One region of the Faecalibacterium sp. IP-3-29 genome, then DNA from elsewhere that is predicted to be linked to it. Evidence: predicted binding sites of a transcription regulator. Region 1 holds the regulator's gene; the other holds the start of a gene.

Region 1 (7,245 bases):
GGCCCGGCAGGACGTGGCAGAGGGCCGCAGCGGCAGCCTTTCCTGCTGGCTTGAGGGCAAGAGCTATTATCTGGTCTACCAGCCTGTGGGCTTTCAGGATCTGTCCATTGTGGGCATCGTCGGCCGTGACGTGGTGGACAGTGGAATGCGGAAGATCCAGAACGCCACCATCCTGCTGCTGGCTGGGCTGTTCTTCTGCGCAGGCATCGTGCTGGTGCACGGTGTCCGCATCGATGCCCGCCTGCGCGTGGAGGAAAAGGAGCGCGCCCTCCGGCAGGAAGAGGAGGCCCGCCAGCAGATGGAGGACCTGGCCAACACCGACGGCCTGACCGGACTGTATAATGAACGCTATTTTGACGCATTGCTGAAAGAAAACGAGCTGAACAGGACACCGTTTGTCCTGTTCTACCTCGACCTTGACCGTTTCAAGCCTGTGAACGACCGTTACGGCCACGATGTGGGCGACCAGCTGCTCAAGGAGGTGGCCAGCCGCCTGCGGGGCTGCGTGCGGGAGAGCGATGCGGTGTTCCGCATCGGCGGGGATGAGTTCGCTCTCATCGTCAACGGAGCCGTAACGGAGGGGTTCTGCAAGAGCCGGGTGGAAAAGATCAAGGCAGCCATCCGGGAGCCTTACCGCCTGAAGGATGCAGAGGTGCAGGTTAGCACCAGCTGCGGCTGTGCGGTCTACCCCTGCGACAGCGACGATGTGCGTGCCATCCGCATCCTGGCCGACCACCGGATGTATGAGGATAAGCAGCGCTCCGGCAGGAGCTGCGAGTGACGAGAACGATAAAAGATTTCTCCCAGTTTCTTGTGCTTTCTCCCAAAATGAGCGTATAATTGGGAGAAGGAAGAACGGGCTGGGAGAAGGAATGGGTGAATCATGCGTACATTTGATTATAAAAAGATTGCAGAATACTCCTGGGATAATGAGGTCTTGTCTTATGTTGCGAAGATCCATGAATGCAAGGGGCGGCAGGAACTATATCTGAAACAAAGGCCCGCTGAATTGGAGCGGCTGGTGGAGATCGCAAAGATCCAAAGTACAGAGTCCTCCAATCGGATCGAAGGGATCATCACGACCAATGCGCGCCTGAAACAGCTGGTTGAAGATAAAACGACTCCACGTAACCGGGACGAAATGGAGATATTGGGATATCGGAATGTTTTAAATCTCATCCACGAGAACTATGCCTATATTCCGGTAGAGCCGGGGTACATCCTGCAACTGCACCGTGATCTGCTGAAATATACGAATTTGACCTATCGAGGACATTTTAAGACTACACCCAATGAGATCGATATGACCCTTCCCAGCGGGGAACGCCATGTGCTGTTCCGCCCGCTGGAACCATACGAGACACCGGGTGCTGTGGAGGCACTTTGCTGCACTTATCAGGATGTGCTGCATAGAGAACTCGTTGATCCCCTGCTTTTGATCCCCTGTTTTATCTTGGATTTTCTCTGTATCCATCCTTTCAATGATGGTAACGGCAGAATGAGCCGGCTGCTGACCCTTTTGATGCTGTATCAGAATGGATATGTTGTGGGGCAGTACATCAGCATTGAAAAAGCAATTGCAGAGACTAAGGATGAGTACTATGCAGCACTGGCGCAGGCTGATCAGCACTGGCATGAGGAGGAAAATGACCCGACACCGTTCATCAAATATATGCTGGCGGTGATCTGCTCCTGTTATCAGGATTTTGAGCAGCGGGTCGATCTGGTTGGCGGGGGACAGAAGCGCGTGACGGCGTACGAACGAGTGCGCAGTTATGCGATGGAAAGGCTGGGAGCCTTTACAAAACAGGAGGCCGCAGAGGCCTGCCCGGGCTTTGGTACAAGCTCGATTGAAAGCGCGCTGAAAAAACTGACAGAGGAGGGCGTTCTGGAGAGGATCGGCGCGGGTAGAAAGACGCAGTATGTGCGCAGGTAAGGCTCCGGCCGGAGCTGAATGAATAATTCCCTTCCTGTTTCCACAGAATAACCATACTTCACAGAAATCTGGAAGCAAAACCGGAACATGGAAAGGAAGGGAACCTTATGAAAGCAACCGGCATCGTGCGCCGCATCGATGAGCTGGGGCGGGTGGTCATCCCCAAGGAGATCCGCCGCACCCAGCGCATCCGCAGGGGAGACCCGCTGGAGATCTTCACAACAGGGGACGGCGAGGTCATCTTCAAAAAGTATTCGCCCATGGGGGAACTGAGCGGGGTAACGGCCCAGTATGTGGATGTGCTGAGCAAGTGCTTTGCCCTGACGGCCTTTGTCTCAGACCGGGACCGCATTCTGGCGGCATCCGGTGCGGGCAGGCGGGATCTGGCAGACCGCAGCGTGAGCCAGCCGCTGGAAAAGCTGATGGACAGCCGCAAGCCCTACCAGAGCGATGGCAGCCCCGAAAAGGCATTGCTGCCCTGTGAGGGCTCACCCCGGGCGCTGCTGTGCGCTGTGCCCATCATTGCGGCGGGGGATGTCACCGGCAGTGTGGGCCTGCTTACGGAGGACCGCACTGCCCAGCCCGATGCCGCCCAGCTCAAGGCGGTGAACGTGGCGGCGGCATTTCTGGCAAAGCAGATGGAGGAATGATCTATTATATAGGAGAGCCGCCGCAGGGCGGCTCTTTTTTTGTGCGGCCTTTATGACAGAATTATGAATCTTTCAAAACTTTTCTGAGAAGCTATTGACAGCGCCGCAAAATTGGATATAATGGTCTTAGCACTCAGGAAGAAGGAGTGCTAAAGAACAAAAAGCGAACGAAGGAGGCAGGCGCTATGACGATGGATGCACGCAAACAGCGTGTCTTGCAGGCGATCGTTGCGCTGTATGGCCTCGAGGGCGAGCCCGTGGGCAGCAGTGTGCTGGCAAACTACTTTGATATGGCAGTTTCCAGTGCCACGCTGCGCAACGAGATGGCCGCGCTGACCAAGCTGGGTCTGCTGGAGCAGCCCCACACCAGCGCAGGCCGTGTCCCCAGTGCCAAGGGCTACCGTTATTATCTGGATCATCTTCTCACCGATGACCAGCCGCTGGACCGTGTGACCCGCGCCCGTGTGGACGCGGTGTTCGCAAGCCTTGACCATGAGCCGGAAAAGCTGGCACAGGGTGCCGCCAAGGCGCTGGCCGCCATCAGCGGCTGCACAGCCGCCGTCAGCACCCCCTGTGCTGAGGATCTCTGCATCGCCCACTACGAGGTGGTGCAGGTGGGCCGCAGCGCCGCAGCGGTGCTGGCTGTGACCACTGCCGGTTATGTCCGCACCCGTGTGGCGCGGGTCCGCACCGGTCTTTCCCGGGAAAATGCAGCGGCGCTTGCCGCCCTGCTCAACCGGAACCTGACCTTTGTGGCTCCTGTTGATCTGTCGCCCCGGCTCCTTGCAGAGCTGTGCAGTCAGATCAGCCCGGAGCTGGTGCCGGTGATCAGCGCCGCCGCCGCCATCCTGCAGGATTCCACCCAGCCCCATGTGTATCTGGGTGGTGAGCAGTACCTGCTGGACTGGCCCCAGCTGGACGGCAAGGTGGGCAGCATCCTGAGCCTGCTGAACGACGAAGAGCAGGCCGCCGCCCTCATTGCACCCCCGGCAGAGCAGAGCGAAAGCATCCTGCTGGGCGAGGATCTGGAACCTCAGATTCCTGGCCTGTGCATCGTGAGTGACCGGTATCTGGTGGGCGGAGGCCTCTGGGGCTCCGTGGCCCTCATCGGCCCCACCCGGATGCCCTTCCAGAAGCTGATGCCGCTGCTCCACACCTTTGCCGACCAGCTTGGCGAAGGAATGAGCGGCAAACGAAAAGATACCCCGCAGGCAGCCGCACCCCGGCGGACTGTGATCTATAAGGAGGACCTGGAATGAGCGAAGAAACAAAAAAGACCCCGCAGGCAGAAGAACCTGCCGTGGAGCCCAACACCGCCGAGCAGGCCGCCCCGGAAACTGCACCTGAGCAGGCAGCGGCTCCCGAGACGAACGCTGAAGCGGCAGACCCCAAGAAAAAGGATGGCTTCTTCAACAAGAAGGCCCGGGAGCTGGAGGCCGTGAAGGCAAAGCTGGACGCGGCTGAGAAGAATGCCAATCAGGCCAAGGATCAGCTGCTGCGGATGGCCGCCGAGTATGAGAACTACCGCAAGCGCTCCACCCGTGAGGCTGACCAGAAGTTCAACGACGGCGTGTCCTTTGCCGTGAACCAGATCATCCCCATTCTGGATACGCTGGAGATGGCGGCCAACGCCCCCACCACCGACGAGAACTACAAGAAGGGCGTGACCATGACACTGGACAAAGCCGCCAAGGCGCTGAGTGTCCTCCATGTGGAGGAGATCGAGGCGCTGGGCAAGCCCTTTGACCCCAACTTTATGAATGCCGTGCAGCAGATCCCCGCCCCCGATGGGCAGGAGAGCGGCACCGTGATCACGGTCTACCAGAAGGGCTACAAGCTGGGCGATAAGATCGTCCGCCATGCCACCGTTGTTGTGGCAGAGTGATTTTGCAAGACCCCGCAAGGGTTTTCAAATATAACATCCGCTTGGTAACATTTGAGCATCATATAAACAAAAAACGTTCTGAATTTGAGAGGAGCTTTCATTATGAGTAAGATCATTGGTATCGACCTTGGTACTACCAACAGCTGCGTGGCTGTTATGGAGGGCGGCGAGCCCGTTGTTATCGCAAACTCTGAGGGTGCACGCACCACCCCGTCTGTTGTCGGCTTCACCAAGACCGGCGACCGTCTGGTGGGTCAGGTCGCAAAGCGCCAGGCCATCACCAACCCTGAGAACACGGTGGCTTCCATCAAGCGTTATATGGGCACCGACCACAAGGTGACCCTGAACGGCAAGGAGTACACTCCCCAGCAGGTCAGCGCTATGATCCTGCAGAAGCTGAAGGCAGATGCTGAGGCTTATCTGGGCGAGACTGTCACCGATGCAGTCATCACCGTTCCTGCATACTTCAACGACAGCCAGCGTCAGGCAACCAAGGACGCAGGCACCATTGCCGGCCTGAACGTCAAGCGTATCATCAACGAGCCCACTGCCGCATCTCTGGCATACGGCATCGATAAGGAAGAGGACCAGAAGATCATGGTCTACGACCTGGGCGGCGGCACCTTCGATGTCTCCATCATCGAGATGGGCGACGGCGTGACCGAGGTTCTGGCCACCAACGGTGATACCCACCTGGGCGGCGATGACTTCGACCAGCGCATCATCGACTGGATGGCAGATGCGTTCCAGAACGAGAACGGCATCGACCTGCGCAAGGATAAGATGGCCGCACAGCGCCTGAAGGAAGCTGCTGAGAAGGCAAAGATCGAGCTGTCCAGCGCAATGAGCAGCCAGATCAACCTGCCCTTCATCACTGCTGACGCTACCGGCCCCAAGCATCTGGATATGACCCTGACCCGCGCAAAGTTCAATGAGCTGACCGCTGATCTGGTCGACCGCACCATGACCCCTGTCCGCAAGGCTCTGCAGGATGCAGGCCTGCGTCCCTCTGACCTGAAGAAGGTCCTGATGGTCGGTGGTTCCACCCGTATCCCCGCTGTCTACGATGCAGTCAAGAAGGAACTGAACTGTGAGCCCTTCAAGGGCATCAACCCCGATGAGTGCGTGGCTGTGGGCGCTGCCATCCAGGGCGGCGTTCTGCAGGGCGATGTCAAGGGCCTGCTGCTGCTGGATGTCACCCCGCTGAGCCTGGGCATTGAGACCCTGGGCGGCGTGTGCACCAAGATCATCGACCGCAACACCACCATCCCCACCCACAAGAGCCAGGTGTTCTCCACTGCTGCTGATAACCAGCCCTCTGTTGAGATCAACGTTCTGCAGGGCGAGCGTGAGTTTGCCCGTGACAACAAGAGCCTGGGTGTGTTCCACCTGGATGGCATTGCTCCGGCTCCCCGTGGTGTGCCTCAGATCGAAGTCACCTTCGATATCGATGCAAACGGCATCGTGAAGGTCAGCGCGAAGGATCTGGGCACCGGCAAGGAGCAGAACATCACCATCACCGCTTCCACCAATATGTCCAAGGAAGATATCGACAAGGCTGTGAAGGAAGCTGAGCAGTTTGCTGCCGATGATAAGAAGAAGCGTGAAGAGGTCGATATCCGCAACGGCGCTGATCAGATGGTGTTCCAGACTGAGAAGATGCTGAAGGAGAACGGCGACAAGATGCCCGCTGACGTGAAGAGCGAAGCTGAGGCAAAGCTGGCCGACCTCAAGACCGCTGTTCAGTCCGGTTCCATCGATGAGATCAAGGCAAAGCAGGATGAGCTGAGCCATGTCTTTGAGAAGATGTATCAGGCTGCCGCTGCTGCCCAGCAGGCTGCAGGCGCACAGCCCGGCCCCGATGCTGGCGCAAACAACCAGCAGAAGCCCAACGATGACGGCGTTGTGGACGCTGACTTCAAGGAAGTCTAAGTTCTGACACAAACGGCAGATGCCCGGCCAAACCGGCGGGCAGGCGTGCCGGATAAAAGCAAAAGCCGCTCCGGTTTTGCCGGGGCGGCCTTTGCTGGTTTTATAGAGGTATGGTTATGGCACAGGAAAAGCGCGATTACTACGAAGTGCTGGGAGTACCCAAAACGGCCACCGATGCGGAGATCAAAAAGGCTTACCGCAAGCTGGCCATGAAGTACCACCCGGACTACAACCCCGGCGATAAGGATGCCGAGGAAAAGTTCAAGGAAGTCAATGAAGCCAACGAGGTGCTTTCGGACCCGAAGAAGCGCCAGCTGTACGATCAGTACGGCTTTGCCGGTGTGGACCCCAGCTATGCAGCCCAGAACGGCGGCGGCGCGGGCGGCTTCAGCGGCTTTGGCGGCGATGGAGTCGATCTGGGCGATATCTTCGGTGATATCTTTGGCGGCGGTTTCGGCGGCTTTGGCGGCTCTGCCCGTCAGGCAAACCCCAACGCCCCCCGCAAGGGTCAGGATATCCGTGTGCGGATCACCCTGAGCTTTGATGAGGCCGTGCATGGCTGCAAGAAGAACATCACCATCACCCGCCAGCAGGAGTGCACGGAGTGCCATGGCAGCGGCTGCGCCGCCGGCAGCAGCCCCGAGACCTGCCCGGACTGCGGCGGCCGCGGCTATGTCATCCGGCAGCAGCGCACTCCCTTTGGCGTGATGCAGACCCAGCAGCCCTGCTCCCGCTGCGGCGGCAAGGGCAAGCTGGTCAAGAACCCCTGCAAGGTCTGCCACGGCAGCGGAAAAACTGCAGCCAGGAAAACGCTGGAGGTGTCCATCCCCATGGGCATCGAC
Region 2 (7,245 bases), 750 kb from region 1:
GGGCGGTGTATACCACGCCGGAGAGCAATACGGTATCGCCTGCCCTGAGGGGGGCCAGATCCTGGGCGGTGCAGGGGGTGGTTAAGGTATATTGCATAGGTTTCTCCTTTGTACAACCTCTCAGTCGGGCTTGCGCCCGCCAGCTCCCCTGGTAGGGGAGCCTCTGGCGTATCCAGCAAGCTTTACCCGGCTGCCAAGGCCTCTCCTACTAGGAAAGGTGGCAATGCGAAGCATTGACGGAGAGGTTTGACCCTTATAAAGTCGCGCTGGCGCGGCGGGTGACATGGCAGGAAACGTTCACGGCCACGGGCAGGCCCGCCACATGGGTGGGCATCTGCTCAATGGCAAGGCCCAGACAGGTGGTCTGGCCGCCAAAGCCCTGCGGGCCGATGCCCAGCTCATTGATTGCGGTCAGCAGCTCCCGCTCCAGACCGGCATAGTAGGGATCGGGGTTGGGAACATCCAGCGGGCGGAGCAGCGCCTTTTTGGCCAGATAGGCCACCTTGTCAAAGCTGCCGCCCACGCCGATGCCCAGCACGATGGGCGGGCAGGGGTTGGAACCGGCCAGCTGGACGGTCTCCAGCACGAACTTCCGGAAGCCCTCCACGCCGTCGGCGGGCTTGAGCATCTGGATGCGGCTCATGTTCTCGCTGCCAAAGCCCTTGGGGGCCACGGTGATGGTGCAGCCGTCGCCGTCCACCAGATGAACGGTGATGGCTGCGGGGGTGTTGTCGCCGGTGTTGCCCCGGCGCAGCGGGTCAGCCACGATGCTCTTGCGCAGGTAGCCGTCGGTGTAGCCGCGGCGCACGCCCTCGTGGATGGCGGCTTCAAAGCTGCCGTCGATGTGGACATCGGTGCCCAGCTCCACGAACACGCAGGCCATGCCGGTGTCCTGGCAGATGGGCAGGTCTTTTTCTCTGGCGGCGCTCAGGTTAGACCACAGCAGGTCCAGGGTATTCTTTGCCAGCGGCCAGGGCTCTTCCTGCCGGGCCTTGTCCAGTGCCGCCTGCACATCCTGCGGCAGGCGGGTATTGGCCTCGATGCAGAGCCGGGCTACGGCATCGGTGATGGCTTGTGCGGAGATGTTCCTCATCTCGTGTTCCTCCCTTTACAGGCGGGCAACGCCGGTCTCGCGGGCAGCCTTTGCCACAGCAGCAGCCACGGCCTCGGCCACACGGGGGTCGAACGCGCCGGGGATGATGTTCTCCTCGCTGCGGTCGGCAGCGGTGATTAGGTCAGCGATGGCATAGGCTGCGGCCAGCTTCATCTGGTCGTTGATATCGCGGGCGCGGACGCTCAAAGCACCCTTGAACAGGCCGGGGAAGCAGAGCACATTGTTGACCTGGTTGGGGAAGTCGCTGCGGCCGGTGGCCATCACGCGCACGCCGCCTGCCTTGGCTTCGTCCGGCATGATCTCCGGGGTGGGGTTGGCCATGGCAAAGACGATGGCATCCTTGTTCATGGTCTTGCACAGCTCGGTGGTCAGGATGCCGGGGCGGGACACGCCGATGAACACGTCGGCTCCCTCGATGGCTTCCTTCAGGCCGCCCTTGATCTGGCGGGGGTTGGTCACCTCGCCCAGCCAGTTCTTGTGGGCCTCGGCGCTGTTGCAGCCCTTGTACAGGGTGCCGAACTGGTCCACGGCCACGATATCCTTTGCGCCAGCGGTCATCAGCATCTTGATGATGGCAGTACCGGCAGCGCCAGGGCCGTTCAGGACGATGTGCACGTCCTCCATCTTTTTGCCCACCACGCGCAGGGCGTTGATGAGGGCAGCGGTCACCACGATGGCGGTGCCGTGCTGGTCATCGTGGAACACGGGAATATCCAGCTCCCGCTCCAGCGTCTCTTCGATCTCGAAGCACTCGGGGCTCTTGATATCCTCCAGATTGATGCCGCCAAAGGTGGGGGCAATGGCCTTGCAGGCCGCGATCACACTGGCGGCATCGTGGGCATCGATGCAGATGGGGAAGGCATCCACGCCGCCGAACTCCTTGAACAGCACGGCCTTGCCCTCCATCACAGGCAGACCAGCCTCGGGGCCGATGTCACCCAGGCCCAGCACGGCGGTGCCGTTGGAGACAACGGCCACCATGTTGCCCTTGAAGGTGTACTTATAAACATCGTCGGGGTTTTCCTTGATCTTGCGGCAGGGCTCGGCAACGCCGGGGGTGTAGGCGGTAGACAGGTCATCACGAGTCTTGACCTCCACCTTGCTGGTAATGCCCACCTTGCCGTGGTGGGTCTCGTGCATTTCAAGGGCGGCTTTGTTGTAATCCATGGGGTGTTCCTCCGTTTGTATCGGGCGCTTCCCGCGGAAGGAAGCGCCCGGGGTTTCTCGTATCTCCTTTATTTTAACAGAACCGGGCGGGCATTTCCACCGGAAAAGCCGCTTTTTCGGTCGGTGCCCCGCAAAAGTCGGACAAACCCGGCGCTCTATTTGTGGAATTTCTGCAAAATTCTTTTCTTTTTCACTTTTGCCCTTTATAATAAGGTCTGTACTATGCGACCCGAATCTGAACCCGGCGGGATGCCGGTGTTCCAACAGGAGGAACTTTATTTTGAAAAAGATCATCACAAAGGCGGTCTGCCTGCTCTGCGCCGGTGCGCTGGTGCTGGGCGCAGCAGGCTGCTCCAAGTCCGCTGATTCTTCTTCTGCCGCTTCCAGCACAGCCGCCGCTGTTTACGGCAGCGCGGAAGATTACGATTACGAGAACTTCTCCTACAGCAGCGGTCTGGACGAGAATGGCTACTGGGAGGGCGTGAAAGCGCTTGACTATGTCACCCTGCCCGAGAACTTTGCAAGCCTTACCTTCAAGCGTTCTGAGATCGAGCCCACCGAGGAGGAGATCCAGAGCGAGATCGACAGCCTGCTCAGCGACCACGCCACCGAGAAGCAGGTGACGGACCGTGCCGCAGCGGACGGCGATACCGTCAACATCGACTATGCCGGTTCCGTGGATGGCGTTGCGTTCAGCGGCGGCACTTACAGCGGCTACAGCCTGACCCTGGGCAGCGGTACTTTCGTCGATGGCTTTGAGGATCAGATCGTAGGCCACACCCCCGGCGAGACCTTTGATGTCACCGTGACCTTCCCGGAGGGATACAGCGATTCTACCGATTCCGAGGGCAACACCGTTGTCCTGAGCGGCAAAAAGGCTGTGTTCTCCGTTACCCTGAACTACATCAGCGAGAAGGTCCTGCCCGAGCTGACCGACGCGTGGGTGGCCGAGAACTACGGCGAGAGCGATGATGTTCACACCGTGGAGGAGCTGAAAGCGCTCTACCAGAAGATGCTTTACAACACCAACCTGCAGAACGCCATCATGGACGACCTGCTGGCAAACTCCACCTTCAAGGAGCTGCCCAAGGAGGTCACCGATTATCAGGTGAACCAGTGCCTGAACTACTACTACACCATGGCCAACTACTACGGCTACGATCTGGACAGCTTTGTGCAGACCGCCGCTGGCTATGAGAACGCCGATGCCCTGCTGGAGGGGATGAGCGACAGCATCACCACCTACTCCAAGGAGGCCCTGCTCTATCAGGCAGTGGCCGAGACACTGGACATCGTGCCCACCCAGGAGCAGATCGATACCTATTCCTCCTACACCGGCACCTACGGTGAGAACTACTGCACCATGGTTGCCCTGATGGATGCCGTCACCGATGCGCTGACGGAAAGCGCAGTGGTGAGCTGAGTGTCCTGCCCCCCATATCAAGAGAACTTGTGCCGCTTCGGGTCTGCCGGGGCGGCATTTTTGTCTTGTTTGCAAACAATTTGTGAATTGTTGCCGTACCATCGAAAACCCTATTGACAAAGTGGGGTGTTTGGAGTATAGTTTTAGCAGTCGAACAGATAGAGTGCTAAAAATGAAATGGCAATCGATCTGAAAGACTGCTGAAATAACATTTCCGGTACGAATGGAGGTCGATTCTATGAATACCAATCAATATACGCAGAAAACGCTGGAAGCTCTGCAGGCTGCCCAGCAGCTGGCGGTGGAGTACCAGCACAACGCTTTGGAGCCGGAACATCTGCTGCACGCCCTGGCTTCGCAGGAGCAGGGCCTGATCCCGCAGCTTCTGCAGAAGCTGAACGTGGACCCGGGCAGCTTTGCCGCTGCTGTGGCCGAAAAGCTGTCAGCCCTGCCCCGGGTGTCCGGCTCCGGCCGTGACCCGGACAAGGTCTATATCTCGCAGGCAACGGATAAAGTCCTGAGCGCCGCCGCCCGGGAAGCCAAGGCCATGAAGGACGAATACGTCAGTGTGGAGCATGTGTTCCTGGGCCTGCTGGATGAGCCGACCCAGAACACCACGGAGCTGTTCCGCGACTTCAACATCAAGAAGGATGCGTTCCTGCAGCAGCTGACTGCCGTGCGCGGCAACCAGCGCGTGACCAACGACAACCCCGAGGATACCTACAACGCTCTGCAGAAATATGGCCAGGATCTGGTCGATCTGGCCCGGAAGCAGAAGCTGGACCCCGTGATCGGCCGTGATCAGGAGATCCGCAACGTCATCCGTATCCTGTCCCGTAAGACCAAGAACAACCCCTGCCTGATCGGTGAGCCCGGCGTTGGCAAGACTGCCATCGCCGAGGGTCTGGCCCAGCGGATCGTGCGCGGCGATGTGCCCGAGAACCTGAAGAACCGCACCGTGTTCAGCCTGGACATGGGCGCGCTGGTGGCCGGTGCAAAGTACCGCGGCGAGTTTGAGGAGCGCCTGAAGAGCGTCCTGAATGAGGTCAAGAAGAGCGAGGGCAAGATCATCCTCTTCATTGATGAGCTGCACACCATCGTGGGTGCGGGCAAGACCGACGGTGCCATGGATGCAGGCAACCTGCTCAAGCCCATGCTGGCCCGGGGTGAGCTGCACTGCATCGGCGCGACCACGCTGGACGAGTACCGCCAGTATATCGAAAAAGACCCCGCTCTGGAGCGCCGGTTCCAGCCGGTGCAGGTGGATGAGCCCACGGTGGAGGACACCATTTCCATCCTGCGTGGCCTGAAGGAGCGCTATGAGGTGTTCCACGGCGTGAAGATCAGCGATAATGCGCTGATCGCCGCCGCAACCCTCTCTGACCGCTATATCACCGACCGTTTCCTGCCGGATAAGGCCATCGACCTGGTGGATGAAGCCTGCGCCATGATCAAGACTGAGATGGACAGTATGCCCAGCGAGATGGATGATCTGGCCCACCGCATCACCCAGCTGCAGATCGAGCAGGTCAGCCTGAAAAAGGAGACCGATGCCCTGAGCCAGAGCCGCCTGCATGAGCTGGAAAAGGAACTGGCCGAGCTGCAGGATAAGTTCCGCAGCATGAAGGCAAAGTGGGAAAACGAGAAGAACGCCATTGGCAAGGTACAGACCCTGCGTGAGCAGATCGAGCAGACCAATGCCGCCATTGAGAAAGCCCAGCGTGAGTATGACCTGAACAAGGCTGCTGAGCTGAAATACGGCAAGCTGCCCGAGCTGCAGAAACAGCTGGAAGCGGAGGAAAAGCTGGCCAACGAGAAGAAGGAGGACAGCCTCCTGCGTGACCGTGTGACCGACGAGGAAATTGCCCGCATCGTGGCCCGCTGGACCGGCATCCCGGTGGAGAAGCTGGTGGAGGGCGAGCGCGAGAAGCTGCTGCACCTGGACGATGTGCTCCACAAGAGAGTCATCGGTCAGGACGAGGCCGTGACCAAGGTGAGCGAGGCCATCCTGCGCAGCCGCGCCGGGATCGCAAACCCCAACCGCCCCATCGGCAGCTTCCTCTTCCTCGGCCCCACCGGTGTGGGCAAGACCGAGCTGGCCAAGGCGCTGGCACAGGCTCTGTTTGACGATGAACGCAACATGGTGCGTATCGATATGACGGAGTATATGGAGAAGTTCAGCGTCAGCCGCCTGATCGGCGCGCCTCCGGGATACGTGGGTTATGAGGAGGGCGGCCAGCTGACCGAGGCTGTCCGCCGCAAACCCTACAGCGTGGTGCTGTTCGATGAGGTGGAAAAGGCCCACCCCGATGTGTTCAACATCCTGCTGCAGGTGCTGGACGATGGCCGCATCACCGACAGCCAGGGCCGTACCGTGGACTTCAAGAACACGGTGATCATCCTGACCTCGAATCTGGGCAGTGACATCATTCTGAACGATCTGGAGCAGCGCCGGGCACAGGGTTCCAACGAACTCAGCGACGAGGCAAAGCATCAGATCGACCTGCTGCTGAGGAGCAAGTTCCGCCCCGAGTTCCTGAACCGTCTGGACGAGATCGTCTACTACAAGAGCCTGACCAAGGACGAGATGCGCAAGATCGTGGATCTGCAGCTGGCAGACCTGCGCAGCCGCATGGACGAGGGCAAGCATCTGAATTTGGACGTGACCACCGCCGCCAAGGACTACATCATCGATTCTGCCTACGACAGCGTCTATGGTGCCCGCCCCATCAAACGGTTCATCCAGAGCCGGGTGGAGACTTTGATCGCCAAGGCGATCATTCAGGGCCGCTATGCCGAGGGCAGCACCCTGACCGTGGATTACGACGGAAATGCCCTTGTGCTGAAATGATTTTCCACAGTTTTACCAGTTTTGTACCTCTGTGCCGGCTGTAATGCTTGCATGGGGGTGCGGAATATGATATTATAACAAGTAACATTGATGTGCTTTTCATCGCGGAACAGCCACGGTGGAAAGCACATTTTTGTATCCCTAGGAAAGAACTCCTTCCGTCATCGCTGCGCGATGCCACCTCCCTCGGTGAGGGAGGCTGACCGTGCGGCAAGGCTCCCTCTTTGAGGGAGCTGGCTGCGAAGCAGACTGAGGGAGTCCGTTCTTTAATAAAAAACAGAAAGTTGAGTGTGATTTTCCTTTATTATGGACGATGGCAGTATGACGCTCTGGGCAGCGCTGGTGATCCTGGTGGGTTTCTCCGCCTTTTTCTCCGCATCCGAGACCGCATTTTCCTCCCTGAATCAGATCCGCCTGAAAAGCCGCGCCGAGGACGGCGATTCCTCTGCCGCCCGGGTGCTGGCCATGGCGGAGCAATACGATAAGCTGCTTTCCACCATCCTCATCGGCAACAATATCGTGAACATCGCCGCCGCTTCCATCGGCACCATCCTGTTTACCCAGATGCTGGGTGCCGAGCGGGGCGCAACGATGTCTACCATTGTGCTGACGATCATCGTGCTGATCTTTGGCGAAGTGACTCCCAAGAGCCTGGCCAAGGAGATGCCGGAAAAGGTGGCCACGGCAGTC

Evidence for each region. Region 1 encodes HrcA, which represses chaperone genes, less so after heat shock. Its sites were predicted from a motif close to TGTTAGCACTCNNNNNNNNNGAGTGCTAACA; they were not measured.
Region 2: clpB (ATP-dependent chaperone ClpB) is a predicted target of HrcA. The motif match lies at 3,846-3,876, and genes of this name have one in related genera.

Annotation. Positions count from the first base shown of each region.
Region 1 covers NZ_CP094471.1:2,846,127-2,853,371, reverse strand. The annotation lists gene MTP40_RS13710 (sensor domain-containing diguanylate cyclase) at 1-781, shown strand, start outside; gene MTP40_RS13705 (Fic family protein) at 884-1,936, shown strand; gene MTP40_RS13700 (stage V sporulation T C-terminal domain-containing protein) at 2,044-2,586, shown strand; gene hrcA (heat-inducible transcriptional repressor HrcA) at 2,772-3,845, shown strand; gene grpE (nucleotide exchange factor GrpE) at 3,842-4,471, shown strand; gene dnaK (molecular chaperone DnaK) at 4,574-6,403, shown strand; gene dnaJ (molecular chaperone DnaJ) at 6,520-7,245, shown strand, end outside.
Region 2 covers NZ_CP094471.1:594,468-601,712, forward strand. The annotation lists gene MTP40_RS02755 (Fe-S-containing hydro-lyase) at 1-97, opposite strand, end outside; gene MTP40_RS02760 (fumarate hydratase) at 254-1,093, opposite strand; gene MTP40_RS02765 (NAD(P)-dependent malic enzyme) at 1,109-2,281, opposite strand; gene MTP40_RS02770 (trigger factor) at 2,562-3,704, shown strand; gene clpB (ATP-dependent chaperone ClpB) at 3,943-6,555, shown strand; gene MTP40_RS02780 (HlyC/CorC family transporter) at 6,862-7,245, shown strand, end outside.